DNA from 4 places in the Mesorhizobium sp. HAY1-8B genome. Region 1 is predicted to be linked to each of the others. Evidence: riboswitches for the same ligand, from Rfam matches in the RefSeq annotation. Region 1 holds a riboswitch; each other region holds the start of a gene.
The links. Region 1 has a riboswitch for cobalamin ahead of AC1VON_RS06750 (aromatic ring-hydroxylating oxygenase subunit alpha). Riboswitches for the same ligand answer to the same signal wherever they lie in the genome.
Positions count from the first base shown of each region.

Region 2: another riboswitch for cobalamin. It lies ahead of AC1VON_RS24810 (DUF1636 family protein); the one in region 1 lies ahead of AC1VON_RS06750 (aromatic ring-hydroxylating oxygenase subunit alpha).
Region 3: another riboswitch for cobalamin. It lies ahead of AC1VON_RS17350 (DUF1636 family protein); the one in region 1 lies ahead of AC1VON_RS06750 (aromatic ring-hydroxylating oxygenase subunit alpha).
Region 4: another riboswitch for cobalamin. It lies ahead of AC1VON_RS24590 (CbtB domain-containing protein); the one in region 1 lies ahead of AC1VON_RS06750 (aromatic ring-hydroxylating oxygenase subunit alpha).

Region 1 is NZ_CP200321.1:1,351,384-1,354,583, forward strand. It holds gene AC1VON_RS06745 (FAD-binding oxidoreductase) at 1-605, opposite strand, end outside; gene AC1VON_RS06750 (aromatic ring-hydroxylating oxygenase subunit alpha) at 626-1,873, opposite strand; cobalamin riboswitch at 1,990-2,190, opposite strand; gene AC1VON_RS06755 (DUF680 domain-containing protein) at 2,685-2,885, shown strand; gene AC1VON_RS06760 (DUF680 domain-containing protein) at 2,958-3,161, shown strand.
Region 2 is NZ_CP200321.1:5,170,174-5,173,373, forward strand. It holds gene AC1VON_RS24800 (NADH-quinone oxidoreductase subunit A) at 1-137, opposite strand, end outside; gene AC1VON_RS24805 (winged helix-turn-helix domain-containing protein) at 526-1,725, shown strand; cobalamin riboswitch at 1,755-1,959, shown strand; gene AC1VON_RS24810 (DUF1636 family protein) at 2,000-2,428, shown strand; gene cobW (cobalamin biosynthesis protein CobW) at 2,431-3,200, shown strand, end outside.
Region 3 is NZ_CP200321.1:3,684,932-3,688,131, reverse strand. It holds gene AC1VON_RS17360 (ABC transporter substrate-binding protein) at 1-257, opposite strand, end outside; gene AC1VON_RS17355 (ABC transporter ATP-binding protein) at 303-1,091, opposite strand; gene AC1VON_RS17350 (DUF1636 family protein) at 1,088-1,486, opposite strand; cobalamin riboswitch at 1,577-1,783, opposite strand; partial or broken gene AC1VON_RS17345 (GyrI-like domain-containing protein) at 1,950-2,261, shown strand; gene AC1VON_RS17340 (bifunctional helix-turn-helix transcriptional regulator/GNAT family N-acetyltransferase) at 2,274-3,200, opposite strand, start outside.
Region 4 is NZ_CP200321.1:5,127,142-5,130,341, forward strand. It holds gene cobU (bifunctional adenosylcobinamide kinase/adenosylcobinamide-phosphate guanylyltransferase) at 1-376, opposite strand, end outside; gene AC1VON_RS24585 (CbtA family protein) at 369-1,178, opposite strand; gene AC1VON_RS24590 (CbtB domain-containing protein) at 1,194-1,373, opposite strand; cobalamin riboswitch at 1,410-1,607, opposite strand; gene AC1VON_RS24595 (aromatic ring-hydroxylating oxygenase subunit alpha) at 1,751-2,920, shown strand; gene AC1VON_RS24600 (MFS transporter) at 2,924-3,200, opposite strand, start outside.

The DNA.
Region 1 (3,200 bases):
TGGCCATACCAGCCCTCGCGGCTTGACCGCTCCTCGATCATGAAGCCCAGCGACAGGCCTGGCATATGACCGCCGAGCAGCTCAAGCTCCTTGCGGAAAATGATCTCTTCGGCGCGACGCGCGCAATTGACGAAGCCGACATCGGTCCATGGCGCGCAGTCGTTCAGCCAGCGCAGCATCGACATCATCGGCGTCACGCCGGACCCGGCCGAGATGAACAGGTATTTGGCCGCCGGATGGCTGTGCAGCGAAAAGTCGCCGCTCGGCCCATAGGCCTTGACGTGCGAACCGGGTGTCAGGTGATCGAACATCCATCGCGTGCCGATGCTGCCGGCCTGCGCCTTCACCGTGACCGCGATAGAGAAGGGCCGCGACGGAGAGGAGGACAGCGTATAGGTGCGCATCAGCGGCCCGTCCGGTACAGGTAGCTCCAGCGTCACGAACTGGCCCGGCTTGTAGCGGAACCAGGTCTGGTTGTCGGATCGGAACGTGAAGGTCTTGACGTCAGGCGCCTCGTCGCTGACGCCGATCACTTCCAGCACCTGCAGCCTGTCGTTCCAGGGCGCCATCTGATCGAGATGGCGATAGAGGCCAAGGTCGGTCATCGCATTCATCCCTCAACCTCTCAGGCGACGCTGCGCAGCGCCGGCCGGCCGCCTTCGGCGAGGCGCGGGCCGATGAAGCGGGCGTACCAGTCGACGAACTGGATCACGCCGCCCTCATGCAGCTCCGAATAGGGGCCGGGCTCATAGGCCGGCGACAGGATGCCGAGGGCGTTTTCCTCGACGATGCGGCGGTCCTGATCGTTGGTCTCGGTCCACACATGGGTGAGCTCGGCAAGATCGTAGTCGACGCCCTCGACCGCATCCTTGTGCACCAGCCACTTGGTCGTCACGGCGGTTTCGGTGGCGCTGATCGGCAGCACGCGAAAGGTGACGGCATGGTCGATGAGGATATGGTTCCAGGTCGTCGGGTAGTGATAGTGCATCAATGTGCCGATACGGTCGGCCGAGACGCTGTCGGAGAGGTTCTTCTTCACCGCCCGCTTGCCGTTCATCGTGTAGCTGACCGCATCGCGCAGCAGCGGCGCCCGCGTGGCTCGGTATTGCCCCGCCGGGTCGATACGGAACTTGCTCGGCAGGCCGGCCGCTTCGCATTTGGCCCAGTGCGCCAGCATCTCCGGATCGCTGTCGGCGCCTTGCACGCCGGTCACGGTCGGTGCTTCCGGGAAGGTTTTGCACAGCTCCGGATGATTGCCCGCGCAGTGATAGCACTCTCGGTTGTTTTCCCAGACGAGCTTCCAATTGCCCTTTTCGACGATGGTGCTCTCGAAGGCGATCTTTGCCTCGCTGAGCCGATGCGGCTTGAGATAGGGTTCGATCATCGCCCGCATCGGCGCGAAGTCGGCTGGCTCCTTCGCCAGGCAGATGAAGATGTAGCCGGCAACGCTTTCGCAGGCGACCGGCTTCAGCCCGAACTGGCTCTTGTCGAAACCGTCGGCCATCTGGCGGGCAAACAGCAGGCGACCGTCGAGCTCATAGGTCCACTGGTGATAGGGACAGACAAGTTTGGCGGCCGTGCCCTTGTCCGTGTTGCAGACCCGGCTTCCGCGATGGCGGCAGGAATTGTGGAAGGCGTTGATCTTGCCCTGCTGATCGCGCACCAGCACGACCGGGTAGTCGCCGACCTGTACGGTGATGAAGCTGCCGGGCTTGGGCAATTCGCAATCATGGCCGATGAAAAGCCAGTCGCGGTACCAGATCAGCTCCATGTCGAGCTTGAAATAGTCCGGGTCGGTGTAGAAGGGCTGTTCGAGCGAGAAACCCTCTCTGCGGCTGTCCAGGAGCCTCAGCATATCGTTGCGCACATCCATGTCCTGTCCTCGTGTTTAAGGACTGACTATGGTGGTGATGGAGGAAGGATCGGATGCAGTCCCGGCGAAGCGCCGGTCATGCACTATCCACCTCTTGACCGCCCACCGCGATCAGTCGAGTTCAAAAATCTCGGGCTGGTTTCCGGGCTCTGGAGTGTCCTTTCGGACGGTCGCTACACCTTCCCAGGCTTTCGCCCAGTGGTCTCCCGTTGCGACTTGAACTCCACCACCGTTGCGGGGGCAGCGCCGGACTTTGACCGGCTTCCCAATTCTCCGCCCCGTCGTCACGAAGCGGCACCTGAGATGGTCATGATCTAATCACGACAGCGCATGCCACATCGGCATGAAAGCGACATCGCATCCATGTGGCGCGACACGCTTGCGCAGCGGGCGGGCCGGGAACAACGGCCACGAAACGTGTCTCGGTGGAGACGGTGCCGGCTATCGAAATCGCCCCGGAATCGAAGCAAGAAAGGTTAACGGTTTCGAAAAGTGACTATTAGCAGATTCTAAAATCGAACCGAACGGTTCGTTTCTGTTGACGGTGCGTACAGCATGGTGTGAACGCTGGGCCTGCGATACATCAGGTGATCGCGTTGCTGATTTTATCTAATCGATTGATATCAAAAAGAAAAATGTTTGATCCGGAAGGCTTTGGTACAATTTCAAGTGGTGGACTCTTGGTCCACACGGAACAACTTCGTGATTGGAAACGGCCACCTGGCTTTCCCACATCGGGGCTGTCCGAACGACGCGATTTTAATCCCAAGACACGCCGCTAGACGGACGGAAAAATACTGGAGTACCAAAAATGAAAAAGATTGTTCTCACTGCCGCCGCCCTTCTGGCCATTTCCGGCAGCGCCTTCGCTGGTAGCGATCATTATGGTTCGAATGCACCTGCAGCCACTGCTGCCGTCGACGGTTCGTATACCGCTTCGACCAAGAAGTCGGAGCCGGCTGCTCAGGCGCCTGTCACGGGTGCCGATCGCAACCTCTTCGGCAACAACTAACAGTCGATTTCCAGCAGGCGGTGGGCTCGGCTCGCCGCCTTGGCGGAACTCGAAGAATTCAGGAGACTTGAAATGAAGAAGATCATCCTTGCTGCCGCCGCCGTTCTGGCTATCTCCGGCAGCGCCTTCGCCGGCAGCGACAACTATGGCTCCAATGGCGCCAACCAGCCCGCTGTTACTTCGACCGACAGCTCTTACACCGCTTCGATCAAGAAGTCGGAACCGGCTGCCCAGACACCTGTTCAGGGTGCCGACCGCAATCTCTTCGGCCACTAACAGCCGATTCTCCGGGGTGGCGGGCCCGCCTGCCGCCCC
Region 2 (3,200 bases), 3.8 Mb from region 1:
TCGTAGGCGGAAAGCTTTTCGGGATCGGGATTGCGGTAGGCCACCAGGAACGGGGCGGCCAGCAGCGCCAGGCCGACGACCAGTGCCACGCCTATGAACAGGACGATGGGCAGGTACGAACTGAGAAGTGCGTTCATGCAGCGGTTTTCCGTTGGCGCCAATCCACTTTGATTACAGCACCGGACCTTAATGCGGAAGCGTGACAGTTTAACCGCTGAACCGTTTTAAGGGGCCTATGCTGCAACGCGGCGAGGGTTAGCGCAGCACTTCCAGCGAAGCAAGTCAAACCTTGTTCAAAACGCCGACCTGGACGGCATATCCGGAGAAACTGGTCCGATCCGCTCCTGTTTGATTTCCTTCGTCTTTTACTCCACTTTTCTCTCCTGACATGGTTGCCGCCAAAACCCTGCTAGCATGGGTTGGAATCACCATGCAGGTTCCGCAAAAGCGGACCCGATTTTGCGACAAGAACCTGCCCAGACAAAGACCCGACCCACAGCCGAAGCCCCTCAGAGTGATGCCTGCATGAAGGAAAAAATCTCGCTCGCCGCCGCCCGCCGCATTGCACTCGCCGCTCAAGGGTTCCTCGATCCGCGCCCAAATGGCACACCCGACCGCCGCCATTTCGCCCGTGTGCTTTCCCGTACCGGCCTGCTGCAGATCGATTCCGTCAGCGCGGTGGTGCGTGCTCATTACATGCCGCTCTATTCGCGCCTGGGTCCCTACCCGTTCGCTTTGCTCGACAATGCCGCCGTGACTCGCAAGCGCACTGTCTTCGAATACTGGGCGCATGAGGCTTCGTTCCTGCCGGTCGAGACCTACCCGCTGATGCGCTGGCGCATGCAGCGCGCCGAGCAAGGCGATGAAATGTATCTGGGGCTGGCCAAATGGGGTCGCGAACACGCCGCCTATATAGAAGACATTTACCGCGCGGTCGTCGAGCTCGGCCCGATCGCCGCGTCGGCGCTCGAAGGCCAGAAAGGTTCGGGCGGCTGGTGGGGCTGGAGCCATGCCAAGCACGCCTTCGAATGGCTGTTCTGGGCCGGGCGCATCACCACGGCGCACCGCCGCGGCTTCGAGCGCTTCTACGATTTGCCAGAGCGGGTGCTGCCGCAGGCGATCCTCGATCTGCCGGCGCCCCCGGCCGAGGACGCGCATCGCGAATTGCTGCGCATCTCGGCCCGCGCCCATGGCGTGGCGACATCGGGCGACCTGCGCGACTATTTCCGGCTGTCGCCGGCCGATATGAAAGGCCGGCTGGAGGAACTGGTCGAGTTGGGCGAGTTGCTGCCGGTGCGCGTCGAAGGCTGGGACAAGCCGGCCTACCTTCACAAGGACGCGCGCCTGCCCCGGAAAATCGAGGCCCGCGCGCTGTTGGCGCCGTTCGACCCGGTCGTCTTCGAGCGCTCGCGCTCTGAGCGGCTGTTCGATTTCCACTACCGCATCGAGATCTACACGCCGGCTGAAAAGCGCCAATACGGCTACTACGTCCTCCCCTTCCTGCTCGGCGACAAGATCGTGGCGCGCGTCGACCTCAAGGCAGACCGGCCGGCCAGCGTCCTGCGCGTCCATGCCGCCTACCCCGAGCCCGGCGCCCCGCCTGAAACCGCCGCGCAGCTCTTCGAGGAATTGAAGCAGATGCAGGGCTGGCTTGGCCTTGAACGCATGGACGTGACGCCGGCAGGCGATCTGGGCCCGGCGCTGGCCGACATCGCCGTGTCGTAAGCCCGCGTTGACACCGCTGCCTGCAAAAGCCTAAATCCCGTCCAGACGGTCCCCTGCCCGCAACGGCAGGGGCTAAGAGGGAATGCGGTGCGAGGTGAAAAATCTCAAATCCGCGGCTGTCCCCGCAACTGTAAGCGAAGAGCCAAGGCCGAAAGCCACTGGGAATTCCCGGGAAGGCGGCACCCAAGGCGATGATCCGCGAGCCAGGAGACCTGCCGTCTGCGACAAAAGAATCCGATCGCCCGGCGGGTTTCCGGGCAAGGAGCCCGGCTTTTTGGACCAGAACGGCAGTTTTTCGGCTGGCACAGCGGACAATTCGTCCGCCGACGGCGAAGCCTTGGCCGGCGTCACCATCATCGTCTGCGCCTCCTGTCGCGACGAGACCGGCTCGGACGCGCATCCCCGCGCCGGCGCACTGCTGGCTGAGGACACGCGCCGTGCCGCGGCGGGCGACGACATCCGCGTCCGCACGGTCGAATGCCTCGGCAATTGCAAGCGCCGGCTGAGCGCCGCCATCCTGCGCGACGGCTGCTGGAGCTATGTCTTCGGCGACCTGACCGCGGCCAGCGGCGCCGACCTCGTCACCGGCGCCAAGCTCTTCGCCACCTCGACGGACGGCCTCATTCCATGGCGTGGCCGGCCCGATTCCCTCAAGCGCGGCCTCGTGGCCCGCATTCCTCCCCTCGACCTGTTGAAGGATTGATCATGAGCGCCCCAAATTCGACCGGCAATCTCTCCCGTGTCCCCTGCACCGTCGTCACCGGCTTCCTCGGCGCCGGCAAGACGACGCTGGTCCGCCATCTCCTGGAAAACGCCGGCGGCAAGCGTATTGCCATCATCGTCAACGAGTTCGGCGACATCGGCATCGACGGCGAGATTTTGAAGGGCTGCGGCATCGACACCTGCCCGGAGGAGAACATCGTCGAACTGGCCAATGGCTGCATCTGCTGCACCGTGGCAGACGATTTCGTGCCAGCGCTGGACCAGATCCTGTCGCTGACGCCGAAGGTCGACCACATCCTGATCGAAACCTCGGGCCTCGCTCTGCCCAAGCCGCTGGTCCAGGCGTTCCAGTGGCCGACGGTGAAGAGCCGCGTGACGGTCGACGGCGTCATCGCCGTGGTCGACGGCCCCGCATTGGCCGAAGGCCGCGTCGCCAACGACATGGACGCCTTGCAGGCGCAGCGCGCCGGGGATGAGAGCCTCGACCATGACGACCCGGTCGAGGAAGTGTTCGAGGATCAGATCGCTTGCGCGGATCTGATCATCCTGTCGAAGAGCGACCTGATGGACACCGCCGGTTCGGCCCGAGCCAACGCCATCATCAACGAACATTCCGCCCGCGCCGTGAAGATCGTGCCGACCTCGCATGGCAAGGTCGACCCCTCGGTGCTGCTCGGCCTCGGTCTCGCTGTCGAGGACGATATCGAGAACCGCAAGTCGCATCATGACGGCGCGTTCGACCACGAGCATGA
Region 3 (3,200 bases), 2.3 Mb from region 1:
AGTTCCGGGATTGAGCCCTGCTCGGCCTTGAATTCGGGGCCGACCTTGTACCATCCGGTGATGCCGGTCAGGCCGACGATCGACGGCTGCAGCTTCAGCGCGAAGGCCATCTCGGCCATGTTGAGGTCATGGATGACGGCGCGCTTGGGCGGCGCGTCGAAGGTCAGCGGCTTGCCGCAACTGTCGACGGTGACGGGGAAAGCGAAGGCGGTAGAGGCCAGCAAGGAAAAGACGAGCGACAAGGCGAGACGTTTCACGGATTTTGCTCCTTGGTTGAACAGCGTTGATGAGGGATGGTTCGATCAGGATGGTGGCGCGGCGCGGTTCGGAACATCGAACACCGTCAGTTCACGGTCCTCGGTAGGGTGGCGCAGGCGAAACACGTCGACGCCGAAAATCTCGCGGATCAGCTGTTGCGTCAGCGCTTCGCGCGGTGCGGCCAACGCGTGCAGCCGGGCTTCGTTCATCACCGCGACCCTGGTGGCGAAAGGCGCCACCAGGGCCAGGTCATGCAGCACCGCGATCACCGTCATGCCGAAGCCGGCGACGAGTTCGAGAAGCTCGCCGCGAGCACGCGGGTCAAGATGGTTGGTCGGCTCGTCGAGGAACAACACCTTTGGTTGCTGTGCGATGGCGCGCGCCAGCTGGGCGCGTTGGCGCTCCCCTCCAGACAGCGAGCCAATGGTGCGGCCGAGCAGCGGCAAAAGGCCGGTCCGGCGCAGGGCGTCGACGACAATGTCGCGCTCCTCGCTCCTGCGCCTCAGGCCGGCATGCGGAACGCGGCCAAGTTCGACATAGTCGATCACCGCCAGCCGCGGATCCGGCTGGTCGGTCTGGCCGACGACGGCCATGTGCAGGGCCCGCTCGGCCGTCGAGATCCTGTCCAGCCGTCGCCCGCCAAGCTTCACCTCGCCCGAACTTGGCCTGAGCATGCCCGACAGCATGCGCAGCAGCGTCGTCTTGCCGGCACCATTGGGGCCGATGATGGCGAGACGATCGCCGGTGGCGATAGAGAGGCTGACCGCATGGACCAGATTCCGGCCATTCGCCACAGCACCCAGGTCGCGCGCCTCGAGGAGTGGCATTGTCATCGGCTATCACCCGCCAGCTTGCCCCGCGCCGGGATGCGGGCCAGCGTCTTGCCGGCCAGTCGCGACGGACGTTCTCCGGAATTGCACCAGCCGTCGGCGAGCGAGGCGTAGAGCCTGGCAAATCGCACGAGATCACCGGCGTCGGCCTCGGCATCGACGGAGCCGAAGAGATAGGTAGCCTTGCCCGGCGCCTGGAAGGCTACCGTCAGCGGCCGTGCGCAGCCCGCCATGCATTCGACGCCTTCGACCGTGAAGCCATGCGACACGGCGGGTTCATCATGGGCCGAGAGCCGGGAGCGCAAATCGGCGCACAGGCTTTCGCCCGACCTGATGCCGGTCGGAACGTCACGGCAAAGCGTGCACACGATGATGTGGTGATCGATAGCGCCGTCCAACTTCCGTCACTTTCCAAAACTGGCGACGGAAGGATGTTGGCGAGCCGGCCGACAAGACCGACGTCCACGTTTCCTCCCGGCACACCCCGTCCGGTCAACTCAGTGATGGCAGGTCTCCTGGCTCGCGGGTCCTTGCTCAATCCTGCCTTCCCAGCCTTGCCGGCCAGTGGCATTTCGGATCTTGCTCACCGCTTACAGTTGCGGGGGCAGCCACGGCTTCGACCTTTTTAGGATCTCACCGTGTTCCCTTTTCACCCCTTGCCTTTCGACTCGGGGACCATCACCACTCGATCGTAGTTTTCCCCAATTTGCTTCGCAACGGATTTCTCGATGCATTGTCGATCCCGCGGCGGCGCTGAAATTGCGGACGTAATGTAATTACATTACGATTTAAATCGTGCCGCTCGGCGAAGTCAAGTGAGGCTTTCTGCCGAAAGAAGACATCGAGCCAGTCTCGCTCCTGGACGTCGCCTACGGCGTCTGCGTCAACGGCGACGACGCCGGCAATTTCGACTACGTCGCCGGTGTCGAGATCACCGATTTTTCCGACCTTCCAAGGGAACTCTGCCGGGTGCGGATACCAGCCCGGAAATATGCGGTGTTCGCGCATCGCGAGCACATCTCGACCATCCGCCGCACCGTCAATACAATCTGGAACAAATGGCTGCCGGCCTCCGGGCACGAGATAGCGGACGCGCCCGAATTCGAGCGCTACGGTCCGGAGTTCGATCCGAACAACGGCAATGGCGGGCTGGAGATCTGGATACCCGTCAAGGCTTGGCGGAGATCACAATTCCAAGTCCCAGGTCTGGCCAACCAGATCCTTGCCGAAGGAGTGGTGCGGTTCTTCCTCGGTCAGTTTGAAGCCGACCGCCTGGTAGATGTGCCGGGCGGCGATCAGGATATCGTTGGTCCACAAGGTCAGCGTCTTGTAGCCCTTCGCACGGGCAAAGCCGATGCATTCCTCGACCAGCCGCCTACCGATGCCGAGGCCACGCGCCGAAGGTTCGACATAAAGCAGGCGCAGCTTCGCCACCTGATCCGATTTGCGCACGACGAAGACCGAGCCGACGACCTCGCCATCGCGCTCGGCGATCCAGCTTCGTTCCCATTTCGGGTCGAAGGATTTGACGAATGCCGCGAGGATTTCGGCAACCAGCGCCTCATAGGTTTCGTCCCAGCCATAGTCCTGCGCGTAGAGCATCCCTTGCCGGCGGGTGATCCAGCCGATGTCGCCGACCTGCAGCGGTCGTAACAGATAAGGGATCCTTGGCTCATCGCTTTCACCCAGCAAAGCCTGGACCGTCCGCATGGATTTCACCAGCCGGTCCTGCTCCGACGCAGGTAGCCTATCGAGAAGGGTCGCGACCTGGTCGTGCGAATCCTTGTTCAGCGGCGCGAAGGCATTCCTTCCCGCCGTCGTCAGCGCAATCGACGATTGCCTGGCGTCCGAAACCAGCGTTGACCTGGAGATAAGGTGAAGGCGCTCGAACTTCTTCAGCAGACGGCTGACATAGCCGGCATCGAGACCGAGGTCGCGCCCGAGGTCGGTCGCGGTCAGACCGTCGCGGTGCGCCAGTTCGTAGAGCACACGCGCCTCGGTCAGGGAGAAGGCGCTTTTCAGCAGCCCTTCGTCGAGCAGCCCGATCTGGCGGGTGTAGAAGCGGTTGAAAGCCCGCACCGCATCGATCAGGTCCTTGTTGGGCGCTTCGTT
Region 4 (3,200 bases), 3.8 Mb from region 1:
CGTTGGATACCACGAACCACGGCCCGCGAGGTCGCGACAACACATCCGCCAGCCGCCGGCACTCAAACCCAAGGTCATGGTCTGCCAGCATGTGATTGGTCAGCCACAGCGTCAAGCAGTCGACCAGCACCGGGTGGCTATCGGGCAAAGCCTCGAGCGCGCCGGCGAGGTCGAGCGGCGCATCCATAGTCGTCCAGCCCGCGCCGCGCCGCGCCCGATGCAGCGCTATGCGCTCGCGCATCTCGTCGTCATAGGCTTGCGCGGTGGCGATATAGGCCCATGGCGAGGGCAACGCCGTCGCCAGGGTTTCGGCGTGCGCGCTCTTTCCCGAGCGCGCGCCACCAATGATGAAGCTCAGCTTGCCGCGATCAGGCAAAGCTGTCGCGCAGGCTGGTCGCGGTGCCGGTGAAGCGTCCGCGCACCACGCCGACGACGGCGCCAAGCACCAGCCAGAACACCAGATTGGTCAGCGTCACCGCCACCACGAACTGGTGGTGCAGGCCTTCCGGGATCGGTGTCTCGAAGCTATCGGGCTGCGGCGCGCCGACGATGTGCGGCGCCACGATCAGCAGCACGGCAAGGATGGCAAGCGGCAACGACTTGCGGAACGCGATCAGGCCAAGCCCGATGGCGGTCGCGACCACCGTTGCCACCCACCAGATCTGGCGCTGCGTGAGGTCGGCCGCCGGCATGGCCGGCAGTTCCGGCGGCAGGCCGAGGCCGGGCGCCAGCGTGAAAACGGCAAAGCCGGCCAGGCCCCAGAACACGCCCTGGCGCCAATTGCCGATGCCTCCGGCGAATTCCGAAACAGCGACCAGGATCAGCGCGAAGCCGATGCCGGTAACGACGTTGGACACCACGTTGAAGGCAAAACGTTCGAAGCCGTCGGCAGGCGCCCAGCCCTCGTCCTCGGCCGGAACAGCCGCTGCGGCCGGAGCCGGGGTGGCAGCGCTCATGGCATTCGATGCCGCTGGCGCGGCGGAACTCATTGCGTTGCCGCTGGCGGCATCAGCCGGCGCCGTGGCATGGTCATGGCTATGGCCGCCTTCGGCCTGTTCGTAAACTTCCGCCTTGAGGATCAGCGGCACGGTGGCATAGGCCTGCATGCAGGCGAGAACGACGCCGGCCACGAGCCCTGCGATCGCCGCGATGAACACGACGTTGCGAAACAGATTCATGATGTCAGATCCTCGTCAGTGGCAGGGAAACGCCATCGAATGCCGGTTGTCATGACCGGCATTGTGGACCGCATCGATATGCGAGAAGCCGACGAAGCCGATGATGAAGGTGCCGAGCAGCGCGGCGAGCGCCAGCTGCATGAAGCGCGACTGCGAGGAAACGGAGGCGCCGAGAGAGACGGAAGCGGTAGTCATGTCTTGTCCTTTCACCCTCCACCCGAGGGCATCGAAGTCAGTTTCCTGTCGCCGGCAGGTCTCCTGGCTCACGGATCAGCGCCCTTCCCCACCTTCCCGAAGACAAATCTTCAGTGGCATATGGAGAGGACTACCGCACACAGTTGCGGGGGCAGCAACGGCATTGGGCAACAAGTCAGCCCGCACCGTATTCCCTCTTGGCTCCAAAATGGAACCGACGACATCGGCGACTATAGGCAGAATCATCGCCTCCGGCAAACCAAATTCCGCCGGTAACCAGCGCGATTACGCCATGCCGCCCACATCCGCCGTCATCGGCACCACAATTGACAATTATGCTGGCCGGGTGTCGGCTGCCTCTTCACAGGAAGCCAGCCATGCAGCCAATTGCCAGCGAGCGCCATCCCTATAACGGCCTGACCCAGGCCGAACCCACCCTGCCCTCATCGGCCTATTGGGATGCAGCGGCCTATCAACTGGACCTCGATGCCATCTGGTACAAGAACTGGCTGCTGGTCTGCCGCGAGGCCGATCTGGCCCAACCGCTGGCCTTTCGCCGATTCCGCATCGGCACGCAGGACATCATCGTGCTGCGCGACGACACCGGCGCGTTACGGGCCTTCCACAATACGTGCCGGCATCGCGGCTCCCAACTTTGCCAGGAGAGCGAGGGCCGGCTGAAGGCGCGGCTGATCACCTGCCCCTATCATGCCTGGTCTTATTCGCTGCGCGGCGACCTCGTGCGCGTGCCGTCGAAATCATTGCCGGACGGCTTCGACAAGGCCGACCATCCGCTCTATCGCGTCGCACTCTCGGTATGGCGCGGCTTCGTGTTCATCAATTTGCAGGAGGACGCGGCGGGCTCCGCGCAGGCATCCTTCGACCCGGCCTCCGGCAATCTCGGCAACTGGCCTCTGGAAACGCTGGTGGCAGGCCATGTGCTGCGCAAGGTGATGCACTGCAACTGGAAGATCTTTTGGGAGAACTTCAACGAGTGCCTGCATTGTCCGGGCGTCCACAAGGACCTGTCGCGGCTGGTGCCGATCTATGGCCGCGGCCTGATGAGCCGGCATGACGACCCCGAATGGACCCGCCACGCCGACAATGACGCGCCGGAGTTTTCCGGTGGTCTGCGGGCGGGCGCCGAAACCTGGTCGAGCGACGGCAAGACCCATGGGCCGGTCTTCTCGGGATTGACACCAGCCGAACGCGCCGCCGGCCAGACCTACGCCACCAGCCTGCCCTCGATGTTCATCGTCGGCCATGTCGACTATGTCAGGACCGTTCGGCTGGTGCCGCTCGGGCCGGAACAGACGGAACTTGTCTCCGAATGGCTGTTCGCGCCCGAGGCGCTGGCCGCGACCGACATCGACAACATCATCGCCTTCGGCACACAGGTGCTGGAGGAGGATGCGGCGATCTGCGAGGTCAACCAGAGAGGCCTGCGCTCGATGCGGCACGCCGCCGGCGTGCTGATGCCCGAGGAATATGAACTGCACCGCTTCCACAACTGGGTGCGCGAACACCACGCAACGCTTTCGCCGTGATCCTCACAGTGACTTCGGCAGATAGCGCCAGGTCACGAAGCCGCACGCCGCCGCCAGCAGGCCGAGCGTGACGAACACCGAACCCAGCCCGAAGAAAGCCAGCACCACTGAATAGACCAGAGGCGGCGTCAGTTCGGAAAAATCGAGATAGGTGCGGTAGACCGCAGCCATCTGCGGCCGTTCATAAGATCGTACCGAACGCATGAAGGCGGTCGAACCCAAGGCGTCGAGCGCGATGGTGAAGAAGGCGCCGCACAAGAGGAAGGCGCCGGTGAGCAGC